Regions from separate parts of the Anaerotignum propionicum DSM 1682 genome, predicted to be linked through region 1. Evidence: predicted binding sites of a transcription regulator. Region 1 holds the regulator's gene; each other region holds the start of a gene.
The links. Region 1 encodes HrcA, which represses chaperone genes, less so after heat shock. Its sites were predicted from a motif close to TGTTAGCACTCNNNNNNNNNGAGTGCTAACA; they were not measured.
Positions count from the first base shown of each region.

Region 2: the regulator HrcA is predicted to act here: its motif matches at 1,770-1,800, upstream of CPRO_RS09985 (co-chaperone GroES).
Region 3: the regulator HrcA is predicted to act here: its motif matches at 1,708-1,738, upstream of clpB (ATP-dependent chaperone ClpB).

Region 1 is NZ_CP014223.1:2,656,097-2,660,370, reverse strand. It holds gene hemW (radical SAM family heme chaperone HemW) at 1-976, shown strand, start outside; gene hrcA (heat-inducible transcriptional repressor HrcA) at 1,127-2,185, shown strand; gene grpE (nucleotide exchange factor GrpE) at 2,203-2,796, shown strand; gene dnaK (molecular chaperone DnaK) at 2,836-4,274, shown strand, end outside.
Region 2 is NZ_CP014223.1:2,149,617-2,153,890, forward strand. It holds gene groL (chaperonin GroEL) at 1-1,439, opposite strand, end outside; gene CPRO_RS09985 (co-chaperone GroES) at 1,459-1,746, opposite strand; gene CPRO_RS09990 (NAD(P)/FAD-dependent oxidoreductase) at 2,136-2,996, opposite strand; gene fusA (elongation factor G) at 3,405-4,274, opposite strand, start outside.
Region 3 is NZ_CP014223.1:1,285,076-1,289,349, reverse strand. It holds gene clpB (ATP-dependent chaperone ClpB) at 1-1,646, opposite strand, end outside; gene CPRO_RS06095 (HD domain-containing protein) at 2,765-3,286, shown strand; gene CPRO_RS06090 (cold-shock protein) at 3,878-4,078, opposite strand; gene rnhA (ribonuclease HI) at 4,185-4,274, opposite strand, start outside.

The DNA.
Region 1 (4,274 bases):
ATCTATTTTTTTTGGCGGTGGAACACCCACAGTGCTTTCTGAAGATTTACTCGAAAGACTGCTGACAAAGATAAACGCTTCTTTTACCATTGTTGAGGATGCAGAGATCACCATTGAAGCCAATCCCGGTACCATCCATGGTAAAATGGGTGAGGCATTGCGAAAAATGGGCTTTAATCGCTTAAGCATGGGCGTTCAGGCATGGCAAAACCGACTGTTATCCACTTTAGGACGCATCCATACCATAGAAGAATTTGTGGATAATTTTCAAAATGCAAGAAAAGCAGGTTTTGACGATATTAATGTTGATCTTATGTTTGCTTTGCCAACGCAAACCTTTACGGATTGGAAGGAGACTCTTGAGAAAATTACGGATTTGAATCCGGAACATATTTCGGCATACAGCCTAATCATTGAAGAAGGAACACCTTTTTATGAAAGATTTGAAAAAGGCGAGCTTGTGGAAACAGAGGAAGTGCTGGACAGAGAGATGTATCATTATGCGGTGGCTTTTTTAGCTGAAAAAGGCTATTATCAATATGAAATTTCAAATTTTTCCAAATTGGGGCGAGAGAGCAGGCATAACAAAATATATTGGCAGACCACACCCTATTTAGGCATGGGTTTAGGTGCCCATTCCTATTTTCAAGGAAGCCGTTTCCACAATACCTATGATTTGGACAAATATATTCTGGCGGATGGGGAAATAAATAGATTAGAAGAAGAACGGGAAATGGTATTAAAAAAGGCCGCCATGGAGGAATTTATGTTTCTGGGGCTTCGCTTGACAGAGGGGGTATCGTTCAAAGTATTTTTTGAGCGCTTTGGCGTGGAGATGACAGAGGTTTATAGTAAGGTGATTTCAGATTTTTTAGAAAGTGATTTATTAAGACAAACAGAAGAGGGAATCGCACTGACGCAAAGAGGAATTGACTTAAGTAATCAGGTTTTTGCAGAGTTTTTATTGGATGAATAAAGAAAATAAATCTTAATATTTTTCTTTGGTAAAATTATAATAAATTTACAATTTGCGCTTGACATATAAGGTGTCAAGTGCTATCTTATGTATATGAATTAGCACTCGTGCTAAGTGAGTGCTAACAATGTAAAAGAGGAGGCGGCTCAGATGTCGTTGAATGACAGAAAAATTCAGATATTACAGGCAATTATCAATGACTATATTGAAACGGCGGAACCAGTCGGCTCCAGAACTATAGCAAAAAAATATAACCTTGGTATCAGTTCTGCAACAATTCGCAATGAAATGAGCGATTTGGAGGAGATGGGCTTTATTATGCAGCCTCATGCTTCCTCGGGGCGTATCCCCTCAGATTTGGGATATAGGCTTTATGTGGATCACTTGATGCAAAAACGAGAATTAAGCTTAGATGAACAAGGTTATTTACAAAGTGTTATTTCCAGAGATATCAGCCAAATTGATTATCTTATGGAGGAAACAGCAAAGGTGCTTTCCGCTTTGACAAACTACACCACCTTTATTTCCGAGCCTGTGGGACAAAGGGCAAGAATTAAACAAATACGGTTGCTGCCCCTGGATATGGCTTCTGTGCTTTTGGTTATTGTAACAGAAGATAATTTTATGAAAAACCATGTAATTAAAGTGGGAACAGCGCCGGATGACGATATTATATTTCAAATTGGAACGTATCTAAACAGGGCTTTTCAAGGCTGTGCATTACAGCAGATTGATCAAGGGGTCATCCAGCGTTTGCAAATTGAGCTGGGAGACTATAAGGGTCTGCTAGGGCCAATCTTAAGAGCTTTGGAGAATACCATGCAAGCGGCGGAAAAGGTTCAAGTTCATATGAGTGGTGCAAAAAATATGTTAGCCTTTCCCGAGTTTTCAGATATCAGCAAGGCCAAGTCGTTATTCCAGACTTTAGAGGAAAAGGATGTTTTGGTTACCTTGCTGGAAGAAAGCAAATGCAATGATCTGCAAATATTAATTGGCAGTGAAAATACTGTGCAAGGCATGAAGGATTGCAGTGTAATTACGGCAACTTATAAGCTGAGTGATGATACCAGAGGTACCATCGGCATTGTTGGACCAACTAGAATGGATTACTCCCAAGTGGTTTCCGTTTTAAACGGAATGGTGAAAAATATTGAGAGAGTATTGCGAAATCTGACGGATAATAATAATAAAGACAATAAAGATGGTTAGAGAAAAGAGGGAATGAAGTGGCAGAAAATAAAGACAGAGAAGAGGCCTTGAAAGAAGAGGTATTACAGGAAGAAATTTTACAGGAAGAAATGGTTGAAACCACAGAACAAGAAGAACAGGAATCAGAAGTGACAGAAGGCGAAATCGTTGACGATACTTCAGAAAAGATTGCGAAACTGGAACAGCAGGCGGCGGAGAATTTTGATAAGTACCAGCGAAGCTTGGCTGAATTTGATAACTTCCGCAAACGCACCATGAAGGAAAAAGCAACAATGTATGATGATGGTGTGAGAGATACAGTAGAAAAGCTTTTAAGTGTAGTTGATAATTTAGAAAGAGCTGTTGCAGCACAAGAAGGCAAGGCGGAAGAAAACGATAGTTTCTTGAAAGGTGTACAAATGATCTTAAAGCAATTTCAGGAGATTTTACATGGTTTGGGCGTAGAAGAAATTAAAGCCTTGGGTGAAAAATTTGACCCCAACTTACATGCGGCGGTAGCCCATGAAGATGATGAAAACTATGGAGAAAATGAGATTATTCTGGAAATGCTAAAGGGTTATCAATATAAAGACAAAGTCATACGCCATAGTATGGTGAAGGTCGCTAACTAAAAAAATAAGAGATTAATTGATTAATAGGAGGATAAGGTTATGGGAAAAATTATTGGTATTGACTTAGGAACAACCAACTCTTGCGTTGCAGTTATGGAAGGCGGTCAGCCTGTTGTTATTGTAAACAGTGATGGTGCAAGAACAACTCCTTCCGTTGTTGGTTTTGCAAAAAACGGTGAAAGACTGGTTGGTGAGACTGCAAAGCGTCAGGCGATTACAAACCCTGATAATACAATCAGCTCTATCAAAAGAAGAATGGGCGAAAACTACAAAGTAGATATTGAAGGAAAAGGCTATTCTCCTCAGGAGATTTCCGCAATGGTTTTGCAGAAATTAAAAGCGGATGCAGAAAGCTATTTGGGCGAAACTGTTTCTGAGGCGGTTATTACGGTTCCTGCTTATTTTAATGATGCTCAGAGACAGGCAACAAAGGATGCTGGTCGTATTGCGGGCTTGGAAGTAAAGCGTATTATCAACGAGCCTACATCTGCCGCATTGGCATACGGTTTGGATAACGAACATGAACAGAAAATTATGGTTTACGACTTGGGCGGCGGTACATTCGACGTTTCCATTATTGAAATTGGTGATGGCGTTATCGAGGTTCTTTCCACAAATGGTAACACTCGTTTGGGTGGCGATGATTTCGACCAGAGAGTCATTGACTTTTTAGTGGCTGAATTTAAAAAGGCTGAAGGCATGGATTTAAGCAAAGACAAAATGGCAATGCAGAGATTGAAAGAAGCTGCGGAAAAAGCGAAAAAAGAGCTTTCTACAGTAACCACAACCAACATCAACCTTCCTTTCATCACTATGAATCAGGATGGTCCTAAGCACTTGGATGTTACCCTTAGCAGAGCAAAATTTGATGAATTAACAGCTGACTTGGTTGATGGTACTATGGGCCCAGTTCGTCAGGCATTGTCTGATGCAGGACTTAACGCAAGTGAAATTGACAAGGTATTATTGGTTGGTGGTTCCACAAGAATGCCATCTGTACAGGATGCAGTGAAAAAATATACAGGAAAAGAGCCTTTCAAGGGCATTAACCCTGATGAGTGCGTTGCAGTTGGTGCGGCAATCCAGGGTGGTAAATTAGCAGGTGATGAGGGTGCAGGCAGTGTGCTTCTGTTAGACGTTACACCTCTATCCTTAGGTATTGAGACATTGGGTGGGGTTGCAACAAAGCTCATCGACAGAAATACTACAATCCCTACAAACAAAAAACAGGTTTTTTCCACAGCAGACGATAATCAAACAGCAGTTGATATCCACGTTGTACAGGGTGAAAGACCTTTGGCTAAGGATAATAAAACATTGGGACGCTTTAAACTGGATGGCATTGCTCCAGCAAGACGTGGTGTTCCTCAGATTGAAGTATCCTTCGATATTGATGCCAACGGTATTGTAAACGTTTCCGCTAAGGATTTGGGCACAGGCAAGGAACAGAAAATCACCATTACCGCAGGTTCTAACCT
Region 2 (4,274 bases), 510 kb from region 1:
AATGCATTAAATCCAACACCTTCAGGCATTTCTTTTACTTTATTCACAATAACGGAACCCTCTAAGCCTGCGTTCTCTACAATCTGACGCAAAGGTGCTTCCAACGCTTTTATAACGATGGCTGCGCCTGTTTTCTCATCACCAGTTAAATTCTCACACGCAGCTTTCACACTTTCAATTGCATGAACCAAAACTGTACCACCGCCGGCAACGATGCCTTCTTCCACAGCAGCTCTTGTTGCCGCCAAAGCATCCTCCATACGAAGCTTCTTTTCTTTCATTTCAGTTTCTGTAGCTGCACCAACCTTGATCACAGCTACACCGCCACTGAGTTTTGCAAGTCTTTCCTGCAATTTTTCTCTATCAAAGTCAGAATCCGTCTCGTCAATTGCCTTTCTAATTTGATGGATACGGCCTTCAATTTCATCTTTTGCCCCAGCGCCATCAGCAATGATTGTCAATTCTTTTTCAACACGAACTGTTTTCGCACGACCCAACATATCCAATGTTGTTTCTTTCAGGTCCAAACCAATTTCCTCAGAAATAACCTGTGCGCCTGTCAATGCGGCAATATCAGCAAGCTGAGCTTTTCTTCTTTCGCCATAACCAGGTGCCTTTACAGCAACACAAGTGAAGGTTCCTCTTAATTTGTTTACAACCAAGGTAGCCAAAGCTTCCCCTTCCACATCATCAGCAATAATTAAAATTTTGCCGTTTGCCTGCATAACCTGTTCCAAAACAGGTACCAACTCTTGAATATTGGAAATCTTTTTGTCTGTTACAAGGATATATGGATCTTCCAAAATAGCAACCATCTTTTCCATATCTGTGGACATATAGGAAGAAAGGTAACCTTTATCAAACTGCATACCTTCCACCAATTCCAACTCGGTTTTCATGGTTTTGGATTCTTCTACTGTAATTACGCCATCGTTTGTAACCTTTTCCATGGCGTCGGCAATCATATCACCAACTTCGTCATCTCCTGCAGAAATTGCAGCAACATTGGAGATATGTTTTTTTGTTGTAACAGCCTGACTCATTTTCTTAATTTCAGCCACAGCCGCTTCTGTTGCTTTGTGCATACCTTTTCTTAATATAATTGCATTTGCACCTGCTGCAATATTTTTCAAGCCCTCTTGAATCATTGCCTGTGCCAAAACAGTTGCGGTGGTCGTACCATCACCGGCAACATCATTTGTCTGGGTAGCAACTTCCTTTACTAACTGAGCACCCATATTTTCATAAGGATCTTCCAACTCGATATCTTTTGCGATTGTTACACCGTCATTTGTAATCAATGGGGATGTAAATTTGCGATCCAAAACAACATTACGTCCTTTGGGCCCTAATGTAACTTTAACTGTATTTGCTAATTTATCAACCCCTGCAGCCATTGCACTTCTGGCTTCTGTACTATATTTGATTTCCTTTGCCATATCTCTAACGCCTCCTATATCAGTCTTTTACTACTGCCAAAATATCATTTTGCTTCATAACCAGATATTCTTCGCCGTCAAACTTGATTTCCATAGCGCCATATCTGGAGAAAATAACATGATCCCCTTCTTTTAGAACCATTTCAACCTTGGTATCCCCAACCATGCCACCGGGGCCTACCGCAACAACAATTGCTTCCTGGGGTTTTTCTTTGGACTGAGAAGTTAAAATCAAACCTGATTTTGTTGTTTCTTCTGCCTCCAACTGCTTTAATACTACCTTATCTCCTAATGGTGAAAGTTTCATATCATTACCTCCTTATTTGTATCTGTTAGCACTCAACCTAACCGAGTGCTGATTTCTGATATTATATTAGCATTTTTTCAAGAATATTCAAATTATATTTACATTCATTTTAGCCACAATTTGGTTAAATTAGAACTTATTATGCTAAAAATAGTAATACACTTCATTTTTTCTAAAAATATCTCTTATTTTCTTTCATTTACTGCTTTATTACTAAAACAAAACTCTTCTTAGTAAATTTTAATCAATAAAGGCTATTTCTTCCTTATTCTAAAAGAACCAAAAAACCCCCTTCAGGCTATTCAAGTTTTGGGAATATCCAATTAGTTTCCCAAAATAGAAGGACAAAGCTTCTGCCCATTCTTTTTTTATTGCCTGAAGGGAGTCTATTATACATTCTTCATTTTATCTATATCAGAAACCGCCGACAGTGCTGCTACCAAGCCTTCTCCAACTGCCTTTGCAATTTGATAGGGTGCACCGGTGCAGTCTCCCGCAGCATAAACCCGTGGTAAATTTGTAGCCATACGTCTGTCTACCTCAATATTTTTTCCATCCGTTTTCAAACCAAATAACAAACTGTCAGGCGGCATTGTATTTTTTGCAAAGAAAATACCATCACAAGAAACCGTTTCTTTATCCGTTTCCAACGCCGCAACTTTATCCTCAGCACCAACTACTGCCTTAGGTGCCGCATTGATAACCTTTACGTTATCTTTCAAAAATGTAATATTTTTATAAAGAGGGATGTAGGATACTTCTTTGCAAATATCAGCCAAAAAATTCGCTTCTGCCTCTCCTTCTTCATTCTCGCTTACAACCACGACTTTTTTGTTGCGATACAGCATGCCATCGCAAGTTACACAATAGCTCACACCTTTGCCCAGATAATCTATCTCCCCTGCAATGCCTTTGCTTTTGCTTAGGCCTGTTGCAAGGATAATGGCCTTCGCTTCAATAAAGTTATTTTCTGCATTGATCATGTAATGTTCGCCAACGTTTAAAATCTGGGTAACACGACACTCCTGAAATTCTACGCCTTTTTTTACAGCATGAGCATAAAAATGGTTAAGCAGTTCTTCGCCATTCACATCAGGCATTCCCAAGTAATTATCCACTTTTTCCGCTGTAAACAATAATGAACTGTCCAAGCTTCTGCCAAAAACACATACGGTTTTATTTCTCTGTCGGCAGTTTAACGCTGCAGATAGTGCCGCAGGGCCACCGCCAATAATTGCAACATCAAGCATATATAAACCTCCTTACTTCTTTAAGTCAATTTTAAGCATATTCTTCTCAATTTACGATATCTCATTCTAAACATAGGAAATAATCATTCATTAGCATTGTACAAATTACCCTTCCATTGGTTTTCATAGAAGGACGGAACATCGTTATTTTTTGTATCCAATGATAAATGATATTTCATCATACCAATTGTTTCCTACGTTGGAATTAATCATAACATATTTTTATTGATTTGTCAGTGACTTTTGCACGCAATATAAACGGAGCACAAATAAAATAAAATGATTCTTCTGCAAAAAAATATGTTTTAACAATTTTTCCATCAAAAACAGACACTTGCCGCCAAGAGAATATAGAAGTCACCCTTTGCGGTTCGTGTCTGTCATGATTATATGAAGTAAGTTAGAACTTTATTTCTCCTTCTCTGCGATTCTACGTTCAATAATTTTTTTCTGAATCTCGGCGGGCACTTCCTCGTAGCGTTCAAAATAATGTTTATAATCGCCACGGCTCTGGGTTAAAGAACGCAGATCGGTAGCATATTTATGCATTTCCGATGCAGGCACCTCTGCCACAATGCATTTCTTACTGCCAACGGAATCCATGCTTAGAATACGGCCTCTGCGCTTATTAATATCCCCCATAATGTCTCCCATGTATTTTTCCGGAATAAGCACCTCAACATGATCAATAGGCTCCAGCAAGGTAGGTTTTGCCTGGGGCACACCTTCCTTGAACGCAACTGAGGTTGCCATCTTAAACGCCATTTCAGAGGAATCCACCGGGTGATAAGAACCATCTGTCAACGTAGCCTTTAAACCAACAACAGGATACCCTGCCAAAACGCCGTTTAAAACACATTCTTGCAAGCCTTTTTCAACAGCGGGGAAATACTGTTTTGGCACAGAACCGCCAAAAATCTTCTCCTCAAATACATAAGGCAAGGACATATCACCACTAGGCTCAAATTCCATAACAATATCACCAAATTGTCCGTGTCCACCGGATTGTTTCTTATAGCGCCCTCTGACAGATGACTTTCCTTTAATCGTTTCTCTATATGGAATAATAGGATCAATCATTTCAACTTCGATTTTATACTTTGTCTTTAATTTATTCACCATAACATCCAGCTGTTGTTCACCGATGCCGGAAATTATAGTTTGTTTTGTTTCTTTATTAACTTCCATTTTGATCGTTGGGTCTTCTTCCCTGATTTTTGACAATGCGGCAGAAAGCTTATCCTCATCACCCTTTCCTTTCGGCTGAATTGCCATGGA
Region 3 (4,274 bases), 1.4 Mb from region 1:
GGAATCCCCGTCCAACGTTCAATAATACGTGCAATCTCTTCCTCAGTTACTTTATCCCGAAGGAGTGTATTCTTTCCGCTGTTTTCCTCGGCAAGATGTTCTTTTTCCTCAAGCTCCTTTTGTAATTGGGGCAGTCTTCCATATTTTAACTCGGCGGCTCGGTTCAAATCATATTTTCTCTCTGCCGCCTCAATTTCAGCGTTTACATCTTCTATTTCCTCTCTAAGCTTTTGCACAACGCCAATGGAGTCCTTTTCATTTTCCCATTTTGCTTTCAAAGCGGCAAACTTATCCCGCATTTCTGCCAGTTCCTTTTGGGTTTCAGTCAATCGTTCCTTAGAAAGCTTATCATTTTCTTTCTTAAGCGCCGCCTCTTCTATTTCATGTTGTATAATTTTTCTTTGAATAATGTCTAGCTCCGTTGGCATAGAATCCATTTCCGTACGAATCATAGCACAAGCTTCATCCACCAAATCAATTGCCTTGTCAGGAAGAAAACGGTCACTGATATATCTGTTGGACAATGTTACTGCTGCAATAATTGCTTGATCCTGAATTTTAACACCATGATAAACCTCATAACGTTCTTTCAGCCCACGCAAGATGGAAATGGTATCTTCCACCGTTGGTTCGTTGACCAAAACTGGTTGAAATCTTCTCTCCAATGCAGCGTCCTTTTCGATGTACTGCCTATATTCATTCAGGGTGGTTGCACCGATACAATGCAGTTCACCTCTGGCTAGCATTGGTTTCAGCAAGTTGCCGGCATCCATGGCACCGTCTGTCTTTCCTGCCCCAACAATGGTATGCAGCTCATCAATAAAGAGAATAATTTTACCTTCACTTTTACGGACTTCATTTAAAACCGCTTTCAATCGTTCTTCAAATTCCCCACGGAATTTTGCCCCTGCAATCAAAGCCCCCATATCTAATGAGAAAATGGTTTTATCCCTTAGGCTATTGGGCACATCCTCTTTGACAATACGCTGTGCTAAGCCTTCGGCAATCGCCGTTTTTCCCACACCGGGTTCACCGATTAAAACAGGGTTGTTTTTCGTCTTACGTGATAAAATTCGTATTACATTTCTGATTTCATCATCACGACCAATAACGGGATCCAGCTTTTTGCTTCTCGCCCTCTCCACCAAATCTGTACCATATTTTTTCAAAGCATCATACGTGGCCTCCGGAGAATCGCTGGTCACACGGGTGTTTCCCCGTACAGAAACCAATATCTTCATAAATGCATCTTTGCTCACGTTGTATTGCTTGAAAACTGGCTTTAGCACTTCATTTGGTGCATTCAACATTGCTAAAAAAATATGTTCTACAGAAACATATTCATCTGTCATATTTTCAGCAAGCTTTTCGGAGGCAACTAAAGTTTTTTCTAATCCCCCGCTGGCATAGGTCTGTCCCCCTGACACACGAGGAAGTTTTTTTATTTCAGCTTCTACTGCCTGAAGCAAGCCATTCACATTTACATCCATCTTCTGTAATAACTGAGGAATCAAACCATCTTCCTGGGTTAATAGCATTGCCAACAAATGCTGCTGGTCAATTTGTGGATTTCCATATTCCACAGCAACAGACTGGGCATTTTGAATGGCTTCCAAAGACTTTTGGGTAAATTTTTGCAAGTTCATAACCATTCCACCTTCCTATTACATACATTAAATGTATCTTCAATATGGGTATATTATACATTGTTAGCACTCACTTGTAAAGAGTGCTAACAATTCTTTTTTATACAAAAAATTTGGCTTCTCAAGCTTATAATCATCATTTTTGCCGAAATAGTCAATAAAAAACCTACTTTAAAAAATAAAGGGTTCTAGTATCTAGGTATTCAAATAGCAATTTCATTTACAGATAAAAAGTTGCACCATTATTCTAATAAAATATCACCCCATATCTTTTCTTCGTAGAATACGGCCTAAGGCTTATCAATAAAGTCGATTTCTAGCCATGCTAAAAACATCAAAAGTGTTTCTTACATTCTTGTGCAATCTGACAAAAGATCTACTAGCTGGATAGCTACGTTTTTATAAGGAATTGTGTAATATTTCCTTTGATGAAATAGTTGGATTTCATCTTTACTATGTTCCAAATTCAATCAGTCATTTTTGAAAAAAACATATTTTCTCGATAATTTGTGAAAACATCTACACCCCCATGATGATAAGAGGACTCAAAAAAATTTTTCGTAAATTTTCTTCTATTCAGAAAAATATCACTTACTTTAGAATAAATATACCTTAAAGCATACATTCTATGTCATAGCCCCTCTAAAAATCTAAGTATCATTATTAAAATTTGATTTTCTATTATAATATCTAAAATATCTCCATGTTTTATGTTAATTAGCATGTTAAATAACTGACGATTTTGAATACAAAAAAGACAGTGTATTTTAAGATAAACTCATAATTATTTTCTTTTAAAATTGAGGGGAACAGACTGATTTCTCTCCTGTTTTATTGTTGATTTTTGAAAGATTTTGTCGGAGCAATAATGATCAATGGTCACAAACATAAGGGAATGATTTACTTGAAATTTGCTTGTTTTGTTCCTTGTGCGTTATTTATTCATATGCTATAATAGAAAAGTCAAAGCAAAGAAACTTGAAGTCGGGGTCATTTGATAATGCTGAGGAAAAACATAGCAGTGATTGGGAAAAAAAGTTCTTTTTCCTGGTTTCCCCCGTCTTTTTTCTTCGCCGTTGTGGTATACTTATGTAAATCTCAAAAAGGACGTGATGCCAATGCACAAGGCAATTGGTTCCAAAAAAGATTTTGGCAACTTAAGTGAGGATGAATTATTAGCAGAGTATAATGAATGCGTACAGGATCTCCTTGATCATGAAATGGTTAGAAAAATGGACTCCTTCGTACAGCATTGCAATACAAGCAGATTGCAGCATAGCATTAATGTATCCTATTACAGCTTTTTGGTTTGCTATCGCATGGGCTGGGACTATCGTTCCGCAGCCAGAGCTGGTCTTCTTCATGATCTGTTCTTCTACGATTGGAGAACAAAGAAGGGGCTTCGCACCCATCATGCATCTTGGCATCCCAGAGTTGCTCTGGATAATGCAAGAAAAATTACAGAGCTGAATAAAGTCGAAAAGGATGCTATCTCTAAGCATATGTGGCCATGCACCCTCGTTCCTCCCAGATATATTGAATCCTACGTCATTACCTTTGTAGATAAGGTTTGTGCTGTTTGCGAGGTTGCAGAGCGCAAATATAAAGGAATCCGAGTGGGAAAGGTTGCTGTTTCTTAAAGGAACAAAACAAATTGTATCAATTCTAAATCAGTAAAGTTAATGGCGATAAACCAAGTGTCTTTTGGTTATCGCCATTGTTTTTTTCTTTAGTTGCTATTTTTTAGGTTTGATCTTTTATATCTAATATAAGCTTGATTTTTTTCATCTGCAATGTTTTTACAATTTTCCACTTACAATTGTTTTAATGACCACATATATCAATTATCAATCTTTAGAGCCAATCATTTTTTATCACCAAATATATTACTCTTCGCAGTACCTAAAAACATCTATACTTTTTATCTTTCGCATTCAATATAATTTGTATTTGTTTCTATATTATTTTTCCCTTTAGAGAACTATATGTCTTTCCAGAAATACCACAAAGAAAGCACTTTTAAAACACATTTAAGTTTTATTTGAATCCTTAAGTATTTAGTTGTGTAAGGGTACTTTTACATAACAAAAAGGCACAGGTGCAAACCTATGCCTTCCATGGAAGTCTAGCTTCCTAACTTTGTCCAACGGTATAAAGCGTTGTTTTTTGCATAACCAAAAAATAATTTATATTATCAATGCCTAAGCATCTTCAATACAGAATCAAATCGATTAAGCACGTTTTACGTTAGCAGCCTGAGGGCCTTTTGCACCCTGAACAACTTCAAATTCAACTTCCTGACCTTCTTCAAGTGTCTTGTAACCTTCAGACTGAATAGCAGAGAAGTGTACAAACACGTCGTCTTCACCGGGAACGGAAATAAAACCGAAACCTTTTTCTGCGTTGAACCATTTAACTGTACCCTTTTTCATTGAATAAATCCTCCTACATAGATAGATAAAAAACTTTTACAAGACAATACTACCATATATTTCATAAAGTGTCAACGCAAATTTCCTACTAAGTCACTGTTCTCATTTACATTGTTTCATAATTTTCGTCATTTTCTAACGTATTTTTCTGTATTGCAGCCCTTGCTAATTGGTCACATCGCTCATTTTCAGGATT